DNA from 3 places in the Streptomyces sp. M41 genome. Region 3 is predicted to be linked to each of the others. Evidence: predicted binding sites of a transcription regulator. Region 3 holds the regulator's gene; each other region holds the start of a gene.
What was found. Region 3 encodes HrcA, which represses chaperone genes, less so after heat shock. Its sites were predicted from a motif close to TTNGCACTCNGNNNNNCNGAGTGCNAA; they were not measured.
Positions count from the first base shown of each region.

Region 1: groL (chaperonin GroEL) is a predicted target of HrcA. The motif match lies at 1,157-1,183, and genes of this name have one in related genera.
Region 2: groES (co-chaperone GroES) is a predicted target of HrcA. The motif match lies at 1,356-1,382, and genes of this name have one in related genera.

Region 1 is NZ_JBIMKE010000014.1:92,344-95,618, forward strand. Features, by position in the region: gene ACHBTE_RS19050 (MoaD/ThiS family protein) at 1-259, shown strand, start outside; gene ACHBTE_RS19055 (cold-shock protein) at 735-938, shown strand; gene groL (chaperonin GroEL) at 1,311-2,933, shown strand.
Region 2 is NZ_JBIMKE010000003.1:282,398-285,672, reverse strand. Features, by position in the region: gene groL (chaperonin GroEL) at 1-777, opposite strand, end outside; gene groES (co-chaperone GroES) at 901-1,209, opposite strand; gene ACHBTE_RS05795 (polysaccharide deacetylase family protein) at 1,464-2,318, opposite strand; gene ACHBTE_RS05790 (polysaccharide deacetylase family protein) at 2,315-3,275, opposite strand, start outside.
Region 3 is NZ_JBIMKE010000008.1:170,484-173,758, forward strand. Features, by position in the region: gene ACHBTE_RS13875 (DUF3097 domain-containing protein) at 1-492, opposite strand, end outside; gene ACHBTE_RS13880 (MBL fold metallo-hydrolase) at 535-1,278, opposite strand; gene hrcA (heat-inducible transcriptional repressor HrcA) at 1,442-2,458, shown strand; gene dnaJ (molecular chaperone DnaJ) at 2,459-3,275, shown strand, end outside.

The DNA of each region.
Region 1 (3,275 bases), on a different contig from region 3:
CATCCCCACCATCCTGCGCACCTACACCGGCGGTCAGGCCGAAGTGACCGCCGAGGGCGCCGACCTCGGCGAGGTCATCGCCGATCTGGAGAAGAACCACACCGGCATCGCCGCCCGGGTCCTCGACGACCAGGGCAAGCTGCGGCGCTTCGTGAATGTGTACGTCAACGACGACGATGTGCGCTTCGAGCAGGGGCTTCAGACCGCGACCCCGGACGGCGCCGGCGTTTCCATCATCCCGGCCGTCGCCGGCGGCTGAACCGGGTCGGCCCGGGGTCGACCGGAGCCTGACCGAATGACCGATCATTACCGTCGGTAACGCCAATTACCGAGAGTTCATCGAATTGCCCCCTCCGTGAGAGAAGCGGAGGGGGCAATTCTGTGTGGTTGAGCGAGGTACAGTTGGGGAACTCGCCGCCGATCCACGGGTTGGCGGCCCTTGATTTCTGCCGCCCGCCCGACAAGAAGTAGCCAAAGTGTGCGGGTTTTATGCGGCTTTTGTTCCGTTTGCCTGGCCCGACTTGACCTGAAGTCAGCGGAATTTTCCCCACATTCCCGACCGGTCGTGCCCGGATTTCTCGTCCGATTGACCTGTTGCAGACGGCAGTTGGGCAGATACATTCAGCCGCGGTCGACGCGTTCCGGCGCACGCCCCCGACCGATTGGGGGGCGAGGTCTGACCCGGATCCGCGAAGTGTGGATCTGTGCAAGGGCCAGTAATAGGGGAGTTAGGCATGGCTCAGGGCACCGTCAAGTGGTTCAACGCGGAGAAGGGGTACGGCTTCATCGCGGTCGACGGTGGTGCGGATGTTTTCGTCCACTACAGCGCGATCCAGATGGACGGCTACCGCACCCTGGAAGAAGGTCAGCGGGTCGAGTTCGAGATCTCGCAGGGCCAGAAGGGGCCGCAGGCGGACATGGTCCGCGTGGCCGGCTGAAGCACGCGCCGACTGACTGCAGCGACGTTCTTCTTCGAAGGGCCCGCACCTCGAGGGGTGCGGGCCCTTCGTCATGCCCCGGCCCTGCTCGGGCCTGCCCGCTGCCCGGCCGCGTCTCGTCCGGGACCCGCTGCGACCCTGTTCGCGCCTGGCTGAGCGCCCCGCCCGATACCCGAGAGCCGCTTGCACTCACAGGGGGCGAGTGCTAATCATTGGCGTTAGCACTCTGAAGGTGAGAGTGACAAAGAAGGACCGGGTCGGTGAGGCCCGCAGGCCAAGTGGGGCAAGGAACCCAATGGCCGGCGAGCCGTCCGTCGCGGGCGCGGGCGCGGTCCGAAGGAATCACCCCCAGTCCTGGAGGGACCACTTCACATGGCCAAGATCATCGCGTTCGACGAGGAGGCGCGGCGCGGCCTCGAGCGCGGCATGAACCAGCTCGCGGACGCCGTGAAGGTGACGCTCGGCCCCAAGGGCCGCAACGTCGTCCTCGAGAAGAAGTGGGGCGCCCCCACGATCACCAACGATGGTGTGTCCATCGCCAAGGAGATCGAGCTCGAGGACCCGTACGAGAAGATCGGCGCCGAGCTGGTCAAGGAAGTCGCCAAGAAGACGGACGACGTCGCCGGTGACGGTACGACCACCGCGACCGTGCTCGCCCAGGCCCTGGTCAAGGAGGGCCTGCGCAACGTAGCCGCCGGCGCCAACCCGATGGCCCTCAAGCGCGGTATCGAGAAGGCCGTCGAGGCCGTCTCCGCCGCCCTGCTCGAGCAGGCGAAGGACGTCGAGACCAAGGAGCAGATCGCCTCCACGGCCTCCATCTCCGCCGCCGACACCCAGATCGGCGAGCTCATCGCCGAGGCCATGGACAAGGTCGGCAAGGAAGGCGTCATCACCGTCGAGGAGTCCCAGACCTTCGGTCTGGAGCTGGAGCTCACCGAGGGTATGCGCTTCGACAAGGGCTACATCTCGGCGTACTTCGCCACCGACATGGAGCGTATGGAGGCCGTCCTCGACGACCCGTACATCCTGATCGCCAACTCCAAGATCTCCTCGGTCAAGGACCTGCTTCCGCTCCTGGAGAAGGTCATGCAGTCGGGCAAGCCGCTGCTGATCATCGCCGAGGACGTCGAGGGCGAGGCCCTGTCGACCCTGGTCGTCAACAAGATCCGTGGCACCTTCAAGTCCGTCGCCGTCAAGGCCCCGGGCTTCGGTGACCGCCGCAAGGCCATGCTCGGCGACATCGCCATCCTCACGGGCGGCGAGGTCATCTCCGAGGAGGTCGGCCTCAAGCTGGAGAACGCCACGCTCGACCTGCTGGGCAAGGCCCGCAAGGTCGTCATCACCAAGGACGAGACCACCATCGTCGACGGTGCCGGCTCCTCGGAGCAGGTCGGCGGCCGGGTCAACCAGATCCGCGCCGAGATCGAGAACAGCGACTCCGACTACGACCGCGAGAAGCTCCAGGAGCGCCTGGCCAAGCTCGCCGGTGGTGTCGCGGTCATCAAGGCCGGTGCCGCCACCGAGGTGGAGCTCAAGGAGCGCAAGCACCGCATCGAGGACGCCGTGCGCAACGCCAAGGCGGCCGTCGAGGAGGGCATCGTCGCCGGTGGTGGCGTGGCCCTGCTCCAGGCTTCCGGTGTCTTCGAGAAGCTGGAGCTGGAGGGTGACGAGGCGACCGGCGCTGCCGCCGTCAAGCTCGCCCTGGAGGCCCCGCTGAAGCAGATCGCCGTCAACGCCGGTCTCGAGGGCGGCGTCGTGGTGGAGAAGGTCCGCAACCTCACCCCGGGTCACGGCCTGAACGCCGCGACCGGTGAGTACGTCGACCTGGTCGCCGAGGGCATCATCGACCCGGCGAAGGTCACGCGTTCCGCGCTGCAGAACGCCGCGTCCATCGCCGCGCTGTTCCTCACCACCGAGGCCGTCATCGCCGACAAGCCGGAGAAGGCCGCCGCGCCCGCCGGTGGCGGTATGCCGGGCGGTGACATGGACTTCTGATCGGCCTCGGGGTCTCGACCCCGGTCCGTCAACGTCCTTGCCGAGGGCGGCACTCCCTGTTCCGACAGGGGGTGCCGCCCTCGGGCGTTTTGGTCGTAGGTCCGGGTCGGTGTCCAGGTGGACACGGAGGCCACGATCTCCTCCAGGGTGGGCGGCGCCGGGCGGGGGACGAGTGGGCCGACGAGGTCGACGGCGGTGAGCACCGCGTCGCCGGGCAGCGCCGAGGCGGCCTCGCGAAGTGCGCGGCCCTCGCCGCTGCACAGAGATCGAGCCAGGACGGGGCCGCGGGCCGGGAGGCCGGCCGGTGCACGTGCCGGCGGGGTGGTCCGGATCACGTGCCGG
Region 2 (3,275 bases), on a different contig from region 3:
CAGGGCCTCGCCCTCGACGTCCTCGGCGATGATCAGCAGCGGCTTGGAGGAGCCGGCCTGGATGACCTTCTCCAGCAGCGGCAGCAGGTCCTGGATGGAGGAGATCTTGCCCTGGTTGATGAGGATGTAGGGGTCCTCCAGGACGGCCTCCATGCGCTCCTGGTCCGTCACGAAGTACGGCGACAGGTAGCCCTTGTCGAAGGCCATGCCCTCGGTGAAGTCCAGCTCCAGACCGAAGGTGTTGGACTCCTCGACGGTGATGACACCGTCCTTGCCGACCTTGTCCATCGCCTCGGCGATGAGCTCGCCGACCTGCTGGTCCTGGGCGGACAGCGCGGCCACGGCGGCGATGTCGGACTTCTCGTCGATCGGGCGCGCGGTCGCGAGCAGGTCCTCGGAGACGGCGGCGACGGCCGCGTCGATGCCCTTCTTCAGCAGGGCCGGGGAGGCACCGGCGGCGACGTTCTTCAGGCCCTCGCGCACGAGCGCCTGGGCGAGCACGGTGGCGGTGGTCGTACCGTCACCCGCGATGTCGTTGGTCTTGGTCGCCACCTCCTTCACCAGCTGGGCGCCGAGGTTCTCGTACGGGTCCTCGACCTCGACCTCGCGGGCGATGGTGACACCGTCGTTGGTGATGGTGGGCGCGCCGAACTTCTTGTCGATGACGACGTTGCGGCCCTTGGGGCCGATCGTCACCTTGACCGTGTCGGCCAGCTTGTTGACGCCGCGCTCGAGGGCGCGACGGGCGTCCTCGTCGAACTTCAGGATCTTCGCCATGACAGCGGGAGCCCTCTCGAAATCTGTGGGTTCTCGAAAAAAACACTGCGCCCCGGGCGCCCGGCTTCTTATGTGGTCGCGGGGGCCAGGGGCGCAGCTGGAAGCAAAATGCTCGAGGTGGTCTTACTTCTCGATGACCGCGAGCACGTCGCGGGACGAGAGGACGAGGTACTCCTCGCCGTTGTACTTCACCTCGGTGCCGCCGTACTTGCTGTACAGCACGATGTCGCCGACCTTCACGTCGAGCGGAAGGCGCTCGCCGTTCTCGAAGCGGCCCGGGCCCACAGCGAGGATGACGCCCTCCTGGGGCTTCTCCTTCGCGGTGTCCGGGATGACCAGGCCAGAGGCGGTGGTCTGCTCGGCGTCGAGCGGCTGGACCACAATGCGGTCCTCGAGCGGCTTGATGGCAACCTTGGAGCTGGTGGTCGTCACGATCCGACCTCCCCCTTCGGAGATCTCACGGGGTTAACTGTCTGAGGTGGCGACCAGGTGGATCCGTCGTCGCGGGTGCCGGACCTGCCCGTCGCGTAGTTGGCACTCTCCAGTGGGGAGTGCCAGACCCGAGACTATGACCGCGATTAGCACTCGGTCAAGCGGACTGCTAATTCCCCACGGCGCGGCGCCGCATTCGGCCCCACCACCGGTCCCATGTGGCTCGGTCCGGGGGCTGCCGTACGCGGGTCCCGTCAGACGTAGTCCTCCAGGCGGCCCACCGTCAGCCCTCGTCTCTGGATCTCGCGCAGCAGTCGGGTGGTGCGGTCGCGCAGGGTCATGCCGGTCGGTTCGCCCGAGGGGACGGAGACGATGTCGCCTGGGCGCAGGCGGCGCGGGCCCTGTGCGTAGGTGAGTTCGCCGTCGCCCTCCATCGCCGCTCGCCACAGCACCACGGCGCGCACTCCACAGTCGGCCGCCGCGCGGAGTGTGACGGTGTCGTACGTGCCGTAGGGCGGGCGGAAGAGGTGCGGGCGGATGCCGAAGCGGGCACGGAGCTTGTTCTGCTGGCCGCAGATCTCGGCGCGCTGGCCGGCGTAGGGCAGACCGCGCAGGGCGGCGTGGTCGAGGGTGTGGTTCTGCATCGACGCGCCCACCGAGCGCAGGCGTGCGAAGTGACCGTAGCCGGGGCCGACCACGCTGTCGGTGAGGAACATGCTGACCGGCAGCCGTAGTTCACGGACCAGGTCGACGAAGCGGGGGTCCTTCTCGGCGCCGTCGTCGTAGGTGAGGAAGACGACCTTGTCGCGGGTGGGGACGCGGTCCACGACCGGCAGCGGACCGTCCCCGGCGGGCAGGTGCCGCCGCGCGGGTGGGGACGGCGGCGCGGGGAGCGGAGCGGTGAGGCCCCAGCGGCGGTACGGTTGCGCCGTGGGCGTCGGCCCCTTCGCCGAGCGCGCCTCCTGCGCCGCCTCGCGCCCCGGCACTCCGCCGCCGGGTCCGACGGTCGCGGCCGGCCGGTCGCACCCGGCGAGCAGGACGGCCGCCACAGCCACGGCCACAGCCACCGCCACAGCCGCCGTCAGGGCCCGCACGGACCTGGACCTCACAGGTAGTCCTCGAGTCGGGCCACCGCGTATCCCTCAGCCGTCACCTTGTTCAGGAATCGGCGGATCATGTCGGGCATTGTGCCCTTCCAGTCGTCCCGGCCCCGGAAATGCGTGAGGACGATGTCGCCCGGGCGGATCTTCCGGTCCCACTCGCGGTAGTCCCAGCGGTCCACGAAGACCTCCTCGTTCCACAGGGGGACGTACTCGAGCCCGCAGGACTTCGCGGCGCGCAGGGTGTTGCGGTCGTAGTTGCCGAAGGGCGGCCGGAAGAGCACCGGGCGCTTGCCGTAGCGCCGTTCGATCACCGCCTGCATGCCGCAGATCTCCCGCTTCTGGCGGAGGTAGGACAGGGCCGGGAGGTAGGGGTGGTTCAGGGTGTGGTTGTTCAGGACCACGCCGGCGTCCTGCATCCGCTTGAAGTAGCCGTAGTTCTCCTTGATCAGGTAGTTGCTGAGGAACGCGGTGTACGGCACCTGGAGATCGCTCATCATCCGCAGGAACGCCGGGTCCTTCTCGGCGCCGTCGTCGATGGTGAGAAAGACGACCTTCTGCCTGGTCGGAACGGTGGTGAAGACCGGCGGGAGGCCGAGCTTGTCGTGTCCGGCCACCTCGAAGCCCTCGCGGGTGGTGATCTTCGGCTTTCCGGCAGGGGGCGGCGGGGGCGTCAGCGGGACCCTCGCCAGCCGCCAGCGTCGCGCGGCGGCGACCCGCGCGGCATGGGCGGCCTGGGCGGACGGGAACTTCTTGGGCCGGGCACCCTCGGCGTGGGGACGCCCGGTGTGCGGACCCGGATCGTCGGCGGAGGGTGGCGTCTTGCGGAACTCCCGGCTCGGGGTGGGGCCGCCGACGGGACGCAGCGACTCGGAACCCGCCCCCGGCGACGCCATCACCGGCGCGGCTCCCCCGGTCCCCGCTCCCCCGGCTGGCGCACAACCCGAGGCGATGGCGGCGACGGCG
Region 3 (3,275 bases):
CACCAGAACCCCCAGCCGGGCGTCCGGACCCGGTGCGAATTCGGCCACGATCGACGGCAGGTCGTCGACGCCCTCCAGGTACTCCACGACCACGCCCTCGATGCGCAGGTCGTCGCCCCACACCTTCTCCACCAGTTCGGCGTCGTGGCGGCCCTCCACATAGATGCGGCCGGCCCGGGCCACGCGTGCACGGGCGCCGGGGACGGCGACAGAACCGGAGGCCGTACGGGTGGGGCGTGCCGGGGCCGCGCCTGCGGGGCGGACCAGTGTCACCGTCTTCCCCTCCAGCAGGAACCCGCCCGGCGTCAGCGGGAACACCCGGTGCTTGCCGAAGCGGTCCTCCAAAGTCACCGTGCCCGCCTCGCAGCGGATCACCGCCCCGCAGAAACCGGTGCCGGGCTCCTCCACCACCAGGCCGGGGTCCGCCGGGACCTCGGGGACGGGCTTGGGCTTCTTCCAAGGCGGTGTCAGGTCCGGCGAGTACTGGCGCATTCGGATGACGATAGGAGAAGCGGGGCCCCGATGGAGTACAGATCAACGCGACACGCCGAAGCGGTCCGCGAGGGCGTCGCGCTGGCGTCGTACGAACCCCGCGTCCACCACCGCTCCGTGACCGGGCACATACAGGGCGTCCTCGCCACCCAGGTCCAGGAGCCGGTCCAGGGCCGCCGGCCAGTGGGAGGGCACGGCGTCGGGGCCCGCCTGCGGCTCGCCCGACTCCTCCACCAGGTCGCCGCAGAAGACCACCTCCCGGTCGCCCGGCGAGCGGGCCGGCACGAGCACCACCAGGTCATGCGCGGTGTGGGCCGGACCCACGTTCGCCAGGAGCACCTGGTGGCCGTCGTCCAGGTCGAGCGTCCACTCGCCGCTGACGTGGTGGCGGGGGCGGGCCAGGGCGTCCACCGCCTCCTCCGCCGACTCCGGGTCCAGGCCGTGGCCCACCGCGTCCGCGCGCAGCTCCTCACGGGCGTGCCGCTGCTCGAAGACCGTGTCCATGCCGACGGCCCCGAAGATCTCCGCCCCCGCGAACGCCGCCGCCCCGAAGACATGGTCGAAGTGGGGATGGGTCAGCGCGAGATGGGTCACACGACGACCCGCGAGCCACTGCGCCTGCGTACGCAGCCGTGCGCCCTCCTTGAGGCTTGACCCCGCGTCGATCACCAGCGCCGCCTCCGCCCCCACGACCAGCCCGGCCGTGCAGTCCCACACCGGAAGCCGGCACCGGCCCACCCCGGCGGCAAGCCGTTCCCACCCGAGCTCTTCCCAAGTCACCGTCATACGGCGACGCTAGCCAAGACAGCACGTCGGGGCACGGCGTGACGGAACCGGCCTTGCCCGGGGTGTACCCCACGGCCGTACACTGGCCGGGGACGGCTGGCACTCGCACGCGCAGAGTGCCAGGCGAGATGTCAAGGGGACGAGCTCTGGAGGTGTGCGCGAGATGCTGAGCGAACGCAGGCTCCAGGTGCTGCGCGCCATCGTCCAGGACTATGTCGGGACGGAGGAGCCGGTCGGCTCCAAGGCGCTCACCGAGCGGCACAGTCTCGGCGTCTCCCCGGCGACCGTCCGCAACGACATGGCGGCCCTGGAGGACGAGGGCTACATCGCCCAGCCGCACACCAGCGCCGGGCGCATCCCCACCGACAAGGGCTACCGGCTGTTCGTCGACAAGCTCGCCGGCGTCAAGCCGATGAGCCCGCCCGAGCGGCGCGCCATCCAGAACTTCCTCGAAGGCGCCGTCGACCTCGACGACGTCGTGGCCCGTACGGTCCGGCTGCTCGCGCAGCTCACCCGGCAGGTCGCCGTCGTGCAGTACCCGTCGCTGACCCGGTCCACCGTCCGGCACGTCGAGCTGCTCTCCCTCGCGCCCGCGCGGGTGATGCTCGTACTGATCACGGACACCGGCCGGGTCGAGCAGCGGATGGTGGACTGCCCGGCGCCCTTCGGCGAGGCTTCGCTCGCGGATCTGCGCGCGCGGCTGAACAGCCGGGTCGCGGGCCGGCGCTTCACCGATGTGCCCACGCTCGTCGAGGACCTCCCCGAGGGCTTCGACGTCGAGGACCGCGGCACCGTCTCGACCGTGCTCTCCACCCTGCTGGAGACACTCGTCGAGGAGAACGAGGAGCGGCTGATGATCGGCGGCACCGCCAATCTCACCCGCTTCGGACATGACTTTCCCCTCACCATCCGGCCGGTGCTCGAGGCGCTGGAGGAGCAGGTCGTGCTCCTCAAGTTGCTGGGCGAGGCGAAGGATTCGGGCATGACCGTGCGCATCGGTCACGAGAACGCCCATGAGGGACTCAACTCCACGTCCGTGGTCTCGGTCGGCTACGGTTCGGGCGGCGAGGCAGTCGCCAAGCTCGGCGTGGTCGGACCGACCCGCATGGATTACCCGGGAACGATGGGAGCGGTACGCGCAGTGGCACGTTACGTCGGACAGATCCTGGCGGAGTCGTAAGTGGCCACGGACTACTACGCCGTGCTCGGCGTGCGTCGCGACGCGTCGCAGGAAGAGATCAAGAAGGCCTTCCGGCGGCTCGCACGCGAGCTGCACCCGGACGTCAATCCGGACCCGAAGACCCAGGAGCGGTTCAAGGAGATCAACGCCGCTTACGAGGTGCTGTCGGACCCGCAGAAGAAGCAGGTCTACGACCTCGGCGGCGACCCGCTCTCCCAGGCGGGCGGCGCGGGCGCCGGCGGCTTCGGCGCGGGCGGCTTCGGCAACTTCTCGGACATCATGGACGCGTTCTTCGGTACGGCGTCCCAGCGCGGTCCGCGCTCGCGCACCCGGCGCGGCCAGGACGCGATGATCCGGCTGGAGGTCGAGCTCGACGAGGCGGCCTTCGGTACGACGAAGGACCTCCAGGTCGACACGGCCGTCGTCTGCAACACCTGCAGCGGCGAGGGGGCCGCCCCCGGCACCTCCGCCCAGACGTGTGACATGTGCCGCGGCCGAGGTGAGGTCTCCCAGGTCACCCGGTCCTTCCTGGGCCAGGTCATGACGTCCCGGCCCTGCCCGCAGTGCCAGGGCTTCGGCACCGTCGTCCCCACGCCGTGCCCCGAGTGCGCGGGCGACGGCCGGGTCCGCTCCCGCCGCACCCTGACGGTCAAGATCCCGGCGGGCGTCGACAACGGCACCCGGATCCAGCTGGCCGGCGAGGGCGAGGTCGGGCCGGGCGGCGGTCCCGCCGGTGACCTGTACGTCGAGATCCACGAACTCCCGCACCCGACCTTCCAGCGGCGCGGCGACGACCTGCACTGCACGGTGACGATCC